3 regions of the Peribacillus sp. V2I11 genome follow, and region 1 is predicted to be linked to each of the others. Evidence: predicted binding sites of a transcription regulator. Region 1 holds the regulator's gene; each other region holds the start of a gene.

The links. The regulator Rex, encoded in region 1, represses fermentation and respiration genes when NADH is low (regulators of the CRP and FNR family bind a similar motif). The targets are predictions, from matches to a motif close to TTGTGAAATATTTCACAA.
Region 2: a site for Rex is predicted at 1,808-1,825, ahead of QFZ73_RS16225 (LptM family lipoprotein). Genes of this name have one in related genera too.
Region 3: a site for Rex is predicted at 1,499-1,516, ahead of qoxA (cytochrome aa3 quinol oxidase subunit II). Genes of this name have one in related genera too.

Annotation. Positions count from the first base shown of each region.
Region 1 covers NZ_JAUSYW010000001.1:2,028,503-2,031,790, reverse strand. Annotated here, with positions in the region: gene abc-f (ribosomal protection-like ABC-F family protein) at 1-451, opposite strand, end outside; gene moaC (cyclic pyranopterin monophosphate synthase MoaC) at 585-1,091, shown strand; gene QFZ73_RS09635 (redox-sensing transcriptional repressor Rex) at 1,125-1,784, shown strand; gene QFZ73_RS09630 (YdiK family protein) at 2,396-2,608, opposite strand; gene QFZ73_RS09625 (CPBP family intramembrane glutamic endopeptidase) at 2,605-3,288, opposite strand, start outside.
Region 2 covers NZ_JAUSYW010000001.1:3,327,856-3,331,143, reverse strand. Annotated here, with positions in the region: gene QFZ73_RS16230 (M20 family metallopeptidase) at 1-328, opposite strand, end outside; gene QFZ73_RS16225 (LptM family lipoprotein) at 879-1,583, opposite strand; gene QFZ73_RS16220 (hypothetical protein) at 2,169-2,345, opposite strand; gene QFZ73_RS16215 (LysR family transcriptional regulator) at 2,665-3,288, opposite strand, start outside.
Region 3 covers NZ_JAUSYW010000001.1:1,762,410-1,765,697, reverse strand. Annotated here, with positions in the region: gene QFZ73_RS08445 (hypothetical protein) at 159-473, shown strand; gene qoxA (cytochrome aa3 quinol oxidase subunit II) at 1,635-2,567, shown strand; gene qoxB (cytochrome aa3 quinol oxidase subunit I) at 2,641-3,288, shown strand, end outside.

The DNA.
Region 1 (3,288 bases):
GCAATACGGAACGGATATCCGCTTCATATTGATAACCGCCCTTCTCTTTGAATGCCACCATCAAAGTGTCATATTCATTCAGCACTTTTCGGTAAATAGTTTCGTTTTCAAAGATGTCAGGTCTGGCCATATCAACCTCAAGGCGACGCAGTTCCTTTTCTTGCTCTATAAGGTCCCTGAATACAGTCAGCATTTCATCCCATATGGTCAGATCGGATTCCAATCCCGTATCCTGGGCCATATAGCCGATGGTGACGCCTTTTGGTTTGATTATTTCCCCGCCATCATGGGAAAGCTGCCCGGCTATGATTTTTAGCAGAGTGGATTTACCGGCGCCATTTCGGCCGACAAGTGCAATTCTATCTTTATTTTGAACTTCGAGCTTCATATTTGATAAAATAAGTTCAGCTCCATAATATTTCGATAATTGATTGATTTGTAACAAAATCATAGATTTCACCTCAATTGATTATTGTTAGTGTAACGTATTTTAGTTATTATCGGCAACAGCTTGGTTCCAAGCTAAAAGAAAAGCTGTTACATAAAGTGGAATAATAGTGTATTATTTAGGAGGGGTTACTTAAATGGGAGACTTAACGCATTTTAATGAACAGGGCAGGGCCAAAATGGTCGATGTGAGTGCTAAGCCTGAAACAACCCGGACGGCTGTAGCTCAATCGAGCATTTTATTGAATGATGAAATATATGAATTGGTCACGAACGAGAAAATGAAAAAAGGTGATGTACTGGCTGTTGCACAAGTTGCAGGAATAATGGCCAGCAAAAATACATCCAATATAATTCCGATGTGCCATCCCATTGCTCTGCAAGGGGTCAATATAGCCTTTGATTGGGAAAAAGAAGAACAGGGATATAGGCTTAGGATTGAAACGGAAGCTAAGACAAAAGGCAGTACAGGTGTTGAAATGGAAGCGTTAACAGCTGCATCCGTGACTGCCTTGACTGTTTATGACATGTGTAAGGCCCTTGATAAGGGAATGGTGATCGGGCCTACATTCTTAGTGGAGAAAACAGGCGGAGTTTCCAGTAACGATTATAAAAGACAAGTAAAACAAACAGATACAGATTAAGTTGAAAAGCATGTGTGAAGGCGGGGAAGAACAATGAACCATGACCCAAAGATACCGCAGGCGACAGCCAAAAGGTTGCCATTGTATTATCGATTTTTAAAGAACTTACATTCCTCAGGCAAACAAAGAGTTTCCTCGGCAGAGCTAAGCGAAGCTGTAAAAGTGGATTCTGCTACCATTCGCCGTGATTTTTCCTACTTTGGCGCGCTTGGGAAAAAAGGCTACGGCTACAATGTCAATTATTTATTATCCTTCTTTAGAAAAACACTAGATCAAGATGAATTGACCAAAGTCGCTTTAATCGGGGTAGGAAATTTAGGAACCGCTTTTTTAAATTACAATTTCATGAAAAATAATAATACAAAAATTGAAATGGCTTTCGAAGTTTCTGAAGAAAAGGTCGGCAAGCGTATAGCTGATGTGCCCATCTATCATATGGATCAAATCGATACATTATTGCAGGAAAATAATATTACTGCGGCTATATTGACAGTGCCTGCACAGGTAGCCCAGACGATAACAGATCGTCTAGTCAAAGCTGATATAAAAGGAATATTGAATTTTACACCTGCACGGCTGACGGTGCCTCCATCCATAAGGGTTCACCACATTGACCTGGCCGTGGAGCTTCAGTCGCTCATCTACTTCCTGAAACATTATCCTGTAGTGGAAGAAGCCGCATTGGAGGAATGAAAAAAACGCTGCATCATTGCAGCGTTTTTTTATTAAATCTTTTCTGTTTGTCTACAAAATGGGGGTGGAACGTTCGCATCCCAAACCATGATTTTAAAAGAAAACTAGATTATCCTTCATGTTTTTTACTTTTTTGGAGTGCAATTTAAACGTTGATTTCCACTCCAGGCACTCGCTTTCCGCGGGCGGTCCGCCCTCGGCGCTCTTTGCGCCTGTGGGGTCTCACTTGGACGCGCTTTTCCCGCAGGAGTCTCGTACCTTCCGTTCCAATCAACTGTTTTTTAAAATTTAGATAGAACCCCTTTGTCTACAATCGGAGGTTCGGAACGGTCTTATCCCGAAACATGATTTTAAAACAAGACTAGATTATCCTTAATGGTTTTTTACAGTAATTCTTATTAGATTGAAGAAATTTGCGACACTCCTGCCGAATAACTGGCTAGCCGAGACCCCACAGGCGCTTGCGGCGAGGAGGCTTGGCAGACAGTCGGCGGAAAGGGAGCGGATTTCTGAAATCAACTGGAACGTTTTTCAAATAAAAAGACTGTAGACAAACTCAATTTTCATCGAGTTTGTCTACAGTCTGAACGCTGTATCATTACAGCGTTTTTTTATTTTTTCTTATTTTTTTGTGCGGCTTTAATCTTAAAGTGCAGCATGATCATGCGTAATCCCGATCCAAAGTCAAGAGTTGCAATAAGGACAAGTATGTAGGCAAAGATTCCCCATCCAGAAGAATTGACGGTTTGAATCGCGATAGCGGTAAAAAGAGCTCCTAAGCCTGCATAGATGATGCCCATGAATAATGGTGATTGACGTTTCATAATAAACCTCCGATGAAGGCCTGTGCAGTATCTAGCATCTTCTCAATATCCTCCCGATATACCACTTGAAGGATGATAACAAGCGTATTCATCGCAATATGAGCGCTCATGGAAACGAGAATGCGGCCTGTTTTTGCATAAAGGAAAGCAAAGGTGAAGCCCATTGCTGTATATAAAAGAAGATGTTCAAATTCACCATGCGCCAAGCCGAAAATAACTGAGCTGATTAAAGCTGAAATAAAGAAGTTAAAGCGTTTATGAAGTGATCCGAAAATGATTTTCCGGAAAATTAATTCTTCCAATATAGGTCCAATTACTGAAGTGACGAAAATGACCATGGGGACTTTGTAAATGAGTGAAATGAGTTGCTGCGTATTTTCAGATTCAGACTCCACCCCAAGCATTTGTTCAATGCTGCCGGCAATGCTTTGCGCAAAAAGAGCCATGAAAACTCCTGCAATTGCCCATAATATGGACATGGGAACGGAAGTTTGGTTTCTCGTGTCCAACTTTTCCCTCATATCTTTTCTCATTAAAAAAAGAATCAAGAATAAAGCAGCGAGAAAACTGAAAACTATCCAGTATGCTGCAGACTTCACATCGAGTTCATCAGCCGGCATTCCGGTATAAGACCCGATCAGCATGAAAATGGGTACCCCAACAATACTGGATAATTGCAT
Region 2 (3,288 bases), 1.3 Mb from region 1:
CTCCAATGGCTGATGTTCCAATAATATTATGGCCACATCCATGGCCTAGTCCTGCCAGTGCATCATATTCAGCTAAAATGGCAATCGTTGGACCACCGTGATCCCCCTCCCATGTTGCCCTGAATGAAGTTTCTAAATTTGCGACCCCTTTTTCTATCGAGAAGCCGGCCTTCTTTAAAGGCTCCATCAACCATTTCACTGCCTTATATTCATGGAAACTAAGTTCTGGATGAGCATGAATGTTCAATGCAAGCTCACGTAATTGAGCATCACGGGCATCAACTGCCATTTGAATCGATTTCTTTCCTTCCGCAACATGTATTGACATAAATATACAACCTCCATAAAATTCTGAAAATTAAATGTTTCTTTTTAAATATTACGTTCACTTTAATGATAAGTAAAATTAAGGTTTTTTTATGAAACTAAAAAATTTTTTTATAGTTTAATATAGTAACTACTATGAATATTTATAAAATCACTGAAATTTCCGAATGCAAAAAGGGGTTATGCGTGGTCTCATTTTTTGAACCAGCATGGAGCTTTAACGGGATTAACTCTATGGGGATCCCCATAGTTTCAAAACAAGAATTAGTTATAATCAATGATTTTTTACTGTTTTATATGGAGTAAAGTTAGGAAAATGCGGATTTACAACATTAAGGATAATGAAAGGTAAAAAAGCCTAATTTCTCACTAAAATTCTGAGAAATTAGGCTAAGACTGAATTAGAGTTGAAATTAGAGTTAATTGGGGCTCAATTAATTAATCAAAAGAAAGAAAAAAGGCTGCTATCAAAGTTTTTTGAATGCCCCCCTTTTTGGACAAATATATTACCATTCTCTGTTAAAATGGTGTACCCAATTTCGGATACTCATTTAAGGTGCTTCATACCATACGATATCATCAAACATTTTTACAACCCGCGGTAAGAAGCCTTCTTCATAATCCTCCGGGTATTGAACTATCGCATAGTAAACGCGGTCGCCATGTTGAAAAACCGACACTGTACCCAATATTGAATAATTACTGCCCTTCCGGCTAATGTCAAATTCGGCCTCAGACCAATCAAATCGGTTAGGCGTATTATCAGATCGCTGTTTAATCTCAAAGTCGTTGCTTATCACAACTTCCCTCGCAAACTCCGCCTGTTCTTCTATTGTCGCACTCGTACCCTCACTTTTGGAAAATATCTGAACTTTGGCATCCTCATTTCTCTTGCCTGCAAAATTTGCAAAAACAATCATTGCATCTCCTTCACCAGAACTAGCCTCTTCAACGACCATGTCATCCACGATGTAGGTTGAGAATCCCAATGCCTGACTATGATGAAGCTTGAATTGGAATGATTCTTCCATACCTTCTAATATGATCATATCCGTTTTCGTATTTGGCCGATCTTTTGTCAGATCATCGACCGATTCACCTGGAGGATCTTCATCTTGACCGTCGGTTTGCTTAGGATTATCATTTGGCTTTTCTGAAATTGGTGGAGATTCCTTATTTTCCTCCTGGACTCCTTTACAAGCACTAAGTCCTGTTACCAAAATAACGGCTGCCAAAATCAACAATATCTTTTTCATTGGAACCCTCTTTTCATGTGTTTTAACAAATTATTATACGGTCCCATATGTAAAAAAGTTACACTATGCTTCTTTGCTAGTATCAGACTTTATAGACTTAAAAAAGATCGATACTCTCCACTCTTTCCGAGAAAATATATAAGAAATTGTGCATTTGGCTTTATTTTTTATATTATGAAATTGATTCAGTTACTAATTTCAAGGAAAAACTACTTATTAAGTTAATAAGTATCATTTCACAATAAGGCATTATTTAATATCCCTTTTTTCTATAACAAAGACGCCTTCCAGTAAACATGTTCAACATCAAAAAATTGTTCTAATACATCGTTTTCACCAGTTAACGCTTCACGCATCCGTAAGCCATCGACATTAATACGGGCTTGCCGGAAATAATCTTCCCTAATTGAGACAAGAAATCCTAATTGATAGATAGTTTGAATAAGGAGTACTTTTTAAAACCAATTTGAATGTATGATAATGTAAGGAATCACACGTTCAAAAGGCCGCCAATTGGCGGCCTTCATAACTTCCCTTTCCTTATATATACTAATTTAAAAATAAATGTTTATGTATCGTTTATGGTTAAGATCCAATGCTATGTTCTACTGCAGTATCCCAACTAGGAAAATAATACAATGCATTTTTCATTAACTCCGGATCTGTCTTCTTTACCTCTTTCTTTCGAGGTGGCTTCCCTTCTTTTTCTACTAATTCAGAAATTTGATTCACGACTTCTTCAACACTCATATTTACTTCCATCTCTGTTCCCTCCTTCTTGCTATTATTTATATCTTTTCCTAATTGATGAAAAGTAATACAATTTTTCTTTAGCTAAACTACCAGTTTAGTTTAAGAAGGGTATTTTTTTCTCTAATTTGAATGTATGATAATTGAAATGATCGCACAGACAAAAAGCCAACGAATTCGTTGGCTTTTTGTCTAAATAATTCACAAATGCTTTTCCAAGTTATCGTTAGATTCACCTATGGTTAAATTGGCTCCTTTAAGCTTCTAGGGGTCTATTTTGTTTTACCTCTCTTCTTATAGCCTTCAAACTGGCGTAGAATCAATATCTCCTTTAGCAATATAGCTTTTTAATTTCACTCACAAACTTGGAAACACTGGCTAATTGTAAAGATGATTGCCGGTATAACATCCATGTTCTTCTTTTTATCTCTTCTCCATTTTTTAAGATCAAATCATGGGAAAACAAATCATCACTTTTTTGCAAAAAAACACGAGGAATAATGGCATACCCTAGCCCTCTTTTTACCATTTCCCTGCATGTCTCATAGCTGTCCACTTGCATCATTACCAGAGGAGGAGATGTAAACCTTTCATTCCACCAATGATCAATACTTTTTTCAGAGGGAATTTGCGATATATTTCTATATTGCAGCAAAACATTCGGTTCTTTACGATTAATCATCGGAAAATCTGGAAGGCTATCAACAGGTATCTCATCTTTTGAAATGATGCATATATTTTCTTCCTCAAGAAGAAACTTTTCATCGAACCACTCATAATCGCCTTTTACAATCGCAACATCAATCTCACCTTGCATAAGCAATTCCATCATTTCCGTACTGAAGCCCGTATCAACATTTAAATGGACCATAGGACAATTAACCATGTACTCTTCCAAAATGGAAGGCAGGTTATAAAGTCCGAAATGGCTGCTTATACCTAATTTCAAACTCCC
Region 3 (3,288 bases), 270 kb from region 1:
TGCACTGTTTTGCAGATTTTTCATATAGTCTTGAATACCTAAAAGCTAATAGTAACGCGTTCTATTTGTCAAGGTTTTCATTGTGAATATGTTAAAAAATAGAAAAGATTTGACAAATTTGTGAAATGTCATAAAATAGAAAGAAAGGGGATGAAATTATGGAAGCTAATCAGAAGATGTTAGATGCAGTGAAATGGGTATCGGGCACAGGTTGTGTAATCGGAATTATTATTTTTGCTTTAAGTTTCTTTGTAAGCGATTACAATAAAGATTATATATTTACCGCCGTGGGAATCGCCATCACACTAAGCGCAGCTGCAATTTTTCTAGTTGGTATATTTTTTGTCCTGACAGAAGAAATGGTAATGAAAACACATAAAGGTGAGAGAATTGTACCGGAAACGACTAAAATCATAAAAATGAAGTCAAAGGCTAACACTCAAACAAAAAGAAGTACAGAATTCAGTAACTAAAACGAGGAATATAGCATAATGAATTTGCATTCTATCATCAGATTTACTAACATGGATGAACGCCTTTCTAAAGAATTTGAGTCAACGTGATCCGAATGATTGAATGCGCTTTCATTTTGTGGAGGACTTGGGTTAATTATCAGTTGGCTACTTTTTAATTCAATAAAATATACTGCACTCGTCATGTACCAAAAAAATTTCAAGTAACCCTTTGTATTTGAAATACATACGATGTGCTTGGACATTCAAACCAAACTGGCTGAACGCCAGGAAGTTTTCACTTTGCATTTTAAACGATACCCACGAGAAAAGGACACTTTTAAAAAGTCCTTTTTTTGTGGTTTTTTTATGCACTTTTCCTAGAAGATACAAAAGGGATGTCGTTGATTTTTGAGTAGTGAGTTTCCAAAAGCCGAAGTTTATTGAACCACCAAATGTACTTTTTTGTAAAATGGTTTTTGTCCTGTCCTACTGATATTGCTTGACTAGTTGTAACTAGTTTGACTGACCCCTGAATTACTTCACCCACGACTACTGCTAAACGGCTGTTTAGGAATCCTGACAGGACAATAAGTATTGCGAGGAGAAAAAAACCAATTACATTTCACACTCGTTATTTCCTTATATATATATAATATTGACCAGTGTTGGATCATAAGGGTATTGAAGCATGGAAACAACATCGTGTACAATGCGGCTACCATTTACCAACTTCCATGGCCGAGTGAAAAAAATCGGCTATAAATCATGTTTTCCAATGATAGATACCTAATTAACAGGATAGGTAATATAATTCATAATCTTTATAAGTCTTAAGGCAATAAACGCGGTGATATAATGTGAAAATTTTTTTTCATTATATTAGAGTAATATTAAAGGGAAAGTGACCGATCCTATCAGCAATTCTGTACTAATAAGTGAATTTCCATAGGTAATTTATTAAACAATTATTATATTTCATTTGCTGAAGATTTTCGAACATTTCTGTTCATTTACCATCTTCTTACTGCTCTTTATTGAACTTTATGTGACAGATGTCACTTTATATTGTCTTTTTTTAAACTTGGGATTAATATTGGTATGTCGGGTTTGTGAACTTGGTAACACTTTGTCCGAATAATTACCAATTGGAATTTTATTATGTAAGAAAGGGGTAGTACTATGAAAATAAAATGGGCTCTATTAACTATACTTTTTACAATTGCCACTGTGCTAACCGGTTGCGATAACCCATTAATGGTCTTGGACCCTAAAGGGCCAGTAGCTGCAACACAAGCAGATGTTATTATGATTTCGATATGGACAATGGCCTTTGTCGTCCTTGTCGTTATGGTACTGTATATCTTCATGATAATGAAATATCGTGCTTCCAAACAGCGTGACGATTATGAACCGCCTCATATTGAAGGAAGTAAGGTTCTTGAAATAATTTGGGTTGCGATCCCAATTTTGATCGTCGCTTTCCTATCCGTTGTTACTGTTAAAACAACAAATGAAGTGGAGGCAACACCTAAAGGATACGCAGATCAAGAACCGTTAGTAATTTATGCTTCATCTTCTAACTGGAAGTGGCATTTTAGTTATCCGGAAGAAGATATCGAAACGGTCAACTATCTGTTTTTACCAACTGACCGACCAATTGAATTTAAACTTTACTCATTCGGTCCAATCTCCAGTTTTTGGATTCCGCAACTTGGAGGACAAAAATACGCGATGTCGAACATGGTTAATACGTTGCACTTAGCAGCTGATGTACCAGGAGAGTATATGGGTCGAAATTCAAACTTCAGTGGTTCAGGTTTTGCTCAACAAACGTTCAACGTTAATGTACTGTCAGCAAAAGATTACGATAAGTGGGTAGATGAAATTAAAGCTACTGCTAAACCGATCACTGAGGAAAAATTCAATGAATTATTAAAACCTGGTCATGTGGGACAATCCACTTACACTGGAACTCACTTAGAGTTTTCACCAGCTCCTGAAGGGGAACATGCTGGTCATGGTAACCACGGATCTTCTGATACTGAAGAAAATGATTCCAAGGATTCACACGAGGAACATTCAGAACACAGCAACATGAATCATGATCATTAAGAATTAATTTCGTTCGATAAAACAACTAGGTATACAAGATAAGGAATATTTTCCTGAAAGGAGTCACAAAAGTATGGATTACTTTGATCGATTTGCCGTACCTCATCCAAGTCCTGCGATTTATGCATCCATGGTTGCCATTGGTTTAACCATGATTGCGGTTGTTGCCGGAATTACCTATTTTAAAAAATGGGGTTACTTATGGCGTGAGTGGTTAACAACCGTTGACCATAAACGTATTGGTATCATGTACATCTTGGCAGCACTGCTTATGCTTTTCCGTGGTGGCGTCGATGCCCTTATGATGCGTGCTCAAACAGCTATTCCAGATAACGGTCTTTTGGATGGACAGCATTATAATGAGGTATTTACAACACACGGGGTCGTCATGATCCTGTTCATGGCTATGCCATTTATCATTGGGTTAATGAACATTGTCACACCATTGCAAATTGGAGCGCGTGACGTAGCATTCCCACGTCTGAACGCAGTAAGCTTCTGGTTATTCTTCATGGGGGCAATGCTATTTAACATCTCTTTCGTAGTCGGTGGTTCTCCTGATGCAGGTTGGACATCTTACTTCCCTCTGGCAAGTAACGATTTCAGTGAATCAGTAGGTTCGAACTATTATGCGATTTCACTTCAAATAGCTGGTATTGGTACATTAATGACTGGTATCAACTTTATCGTAACCATCTTGAAAATGAGAGCACCTGGCTTG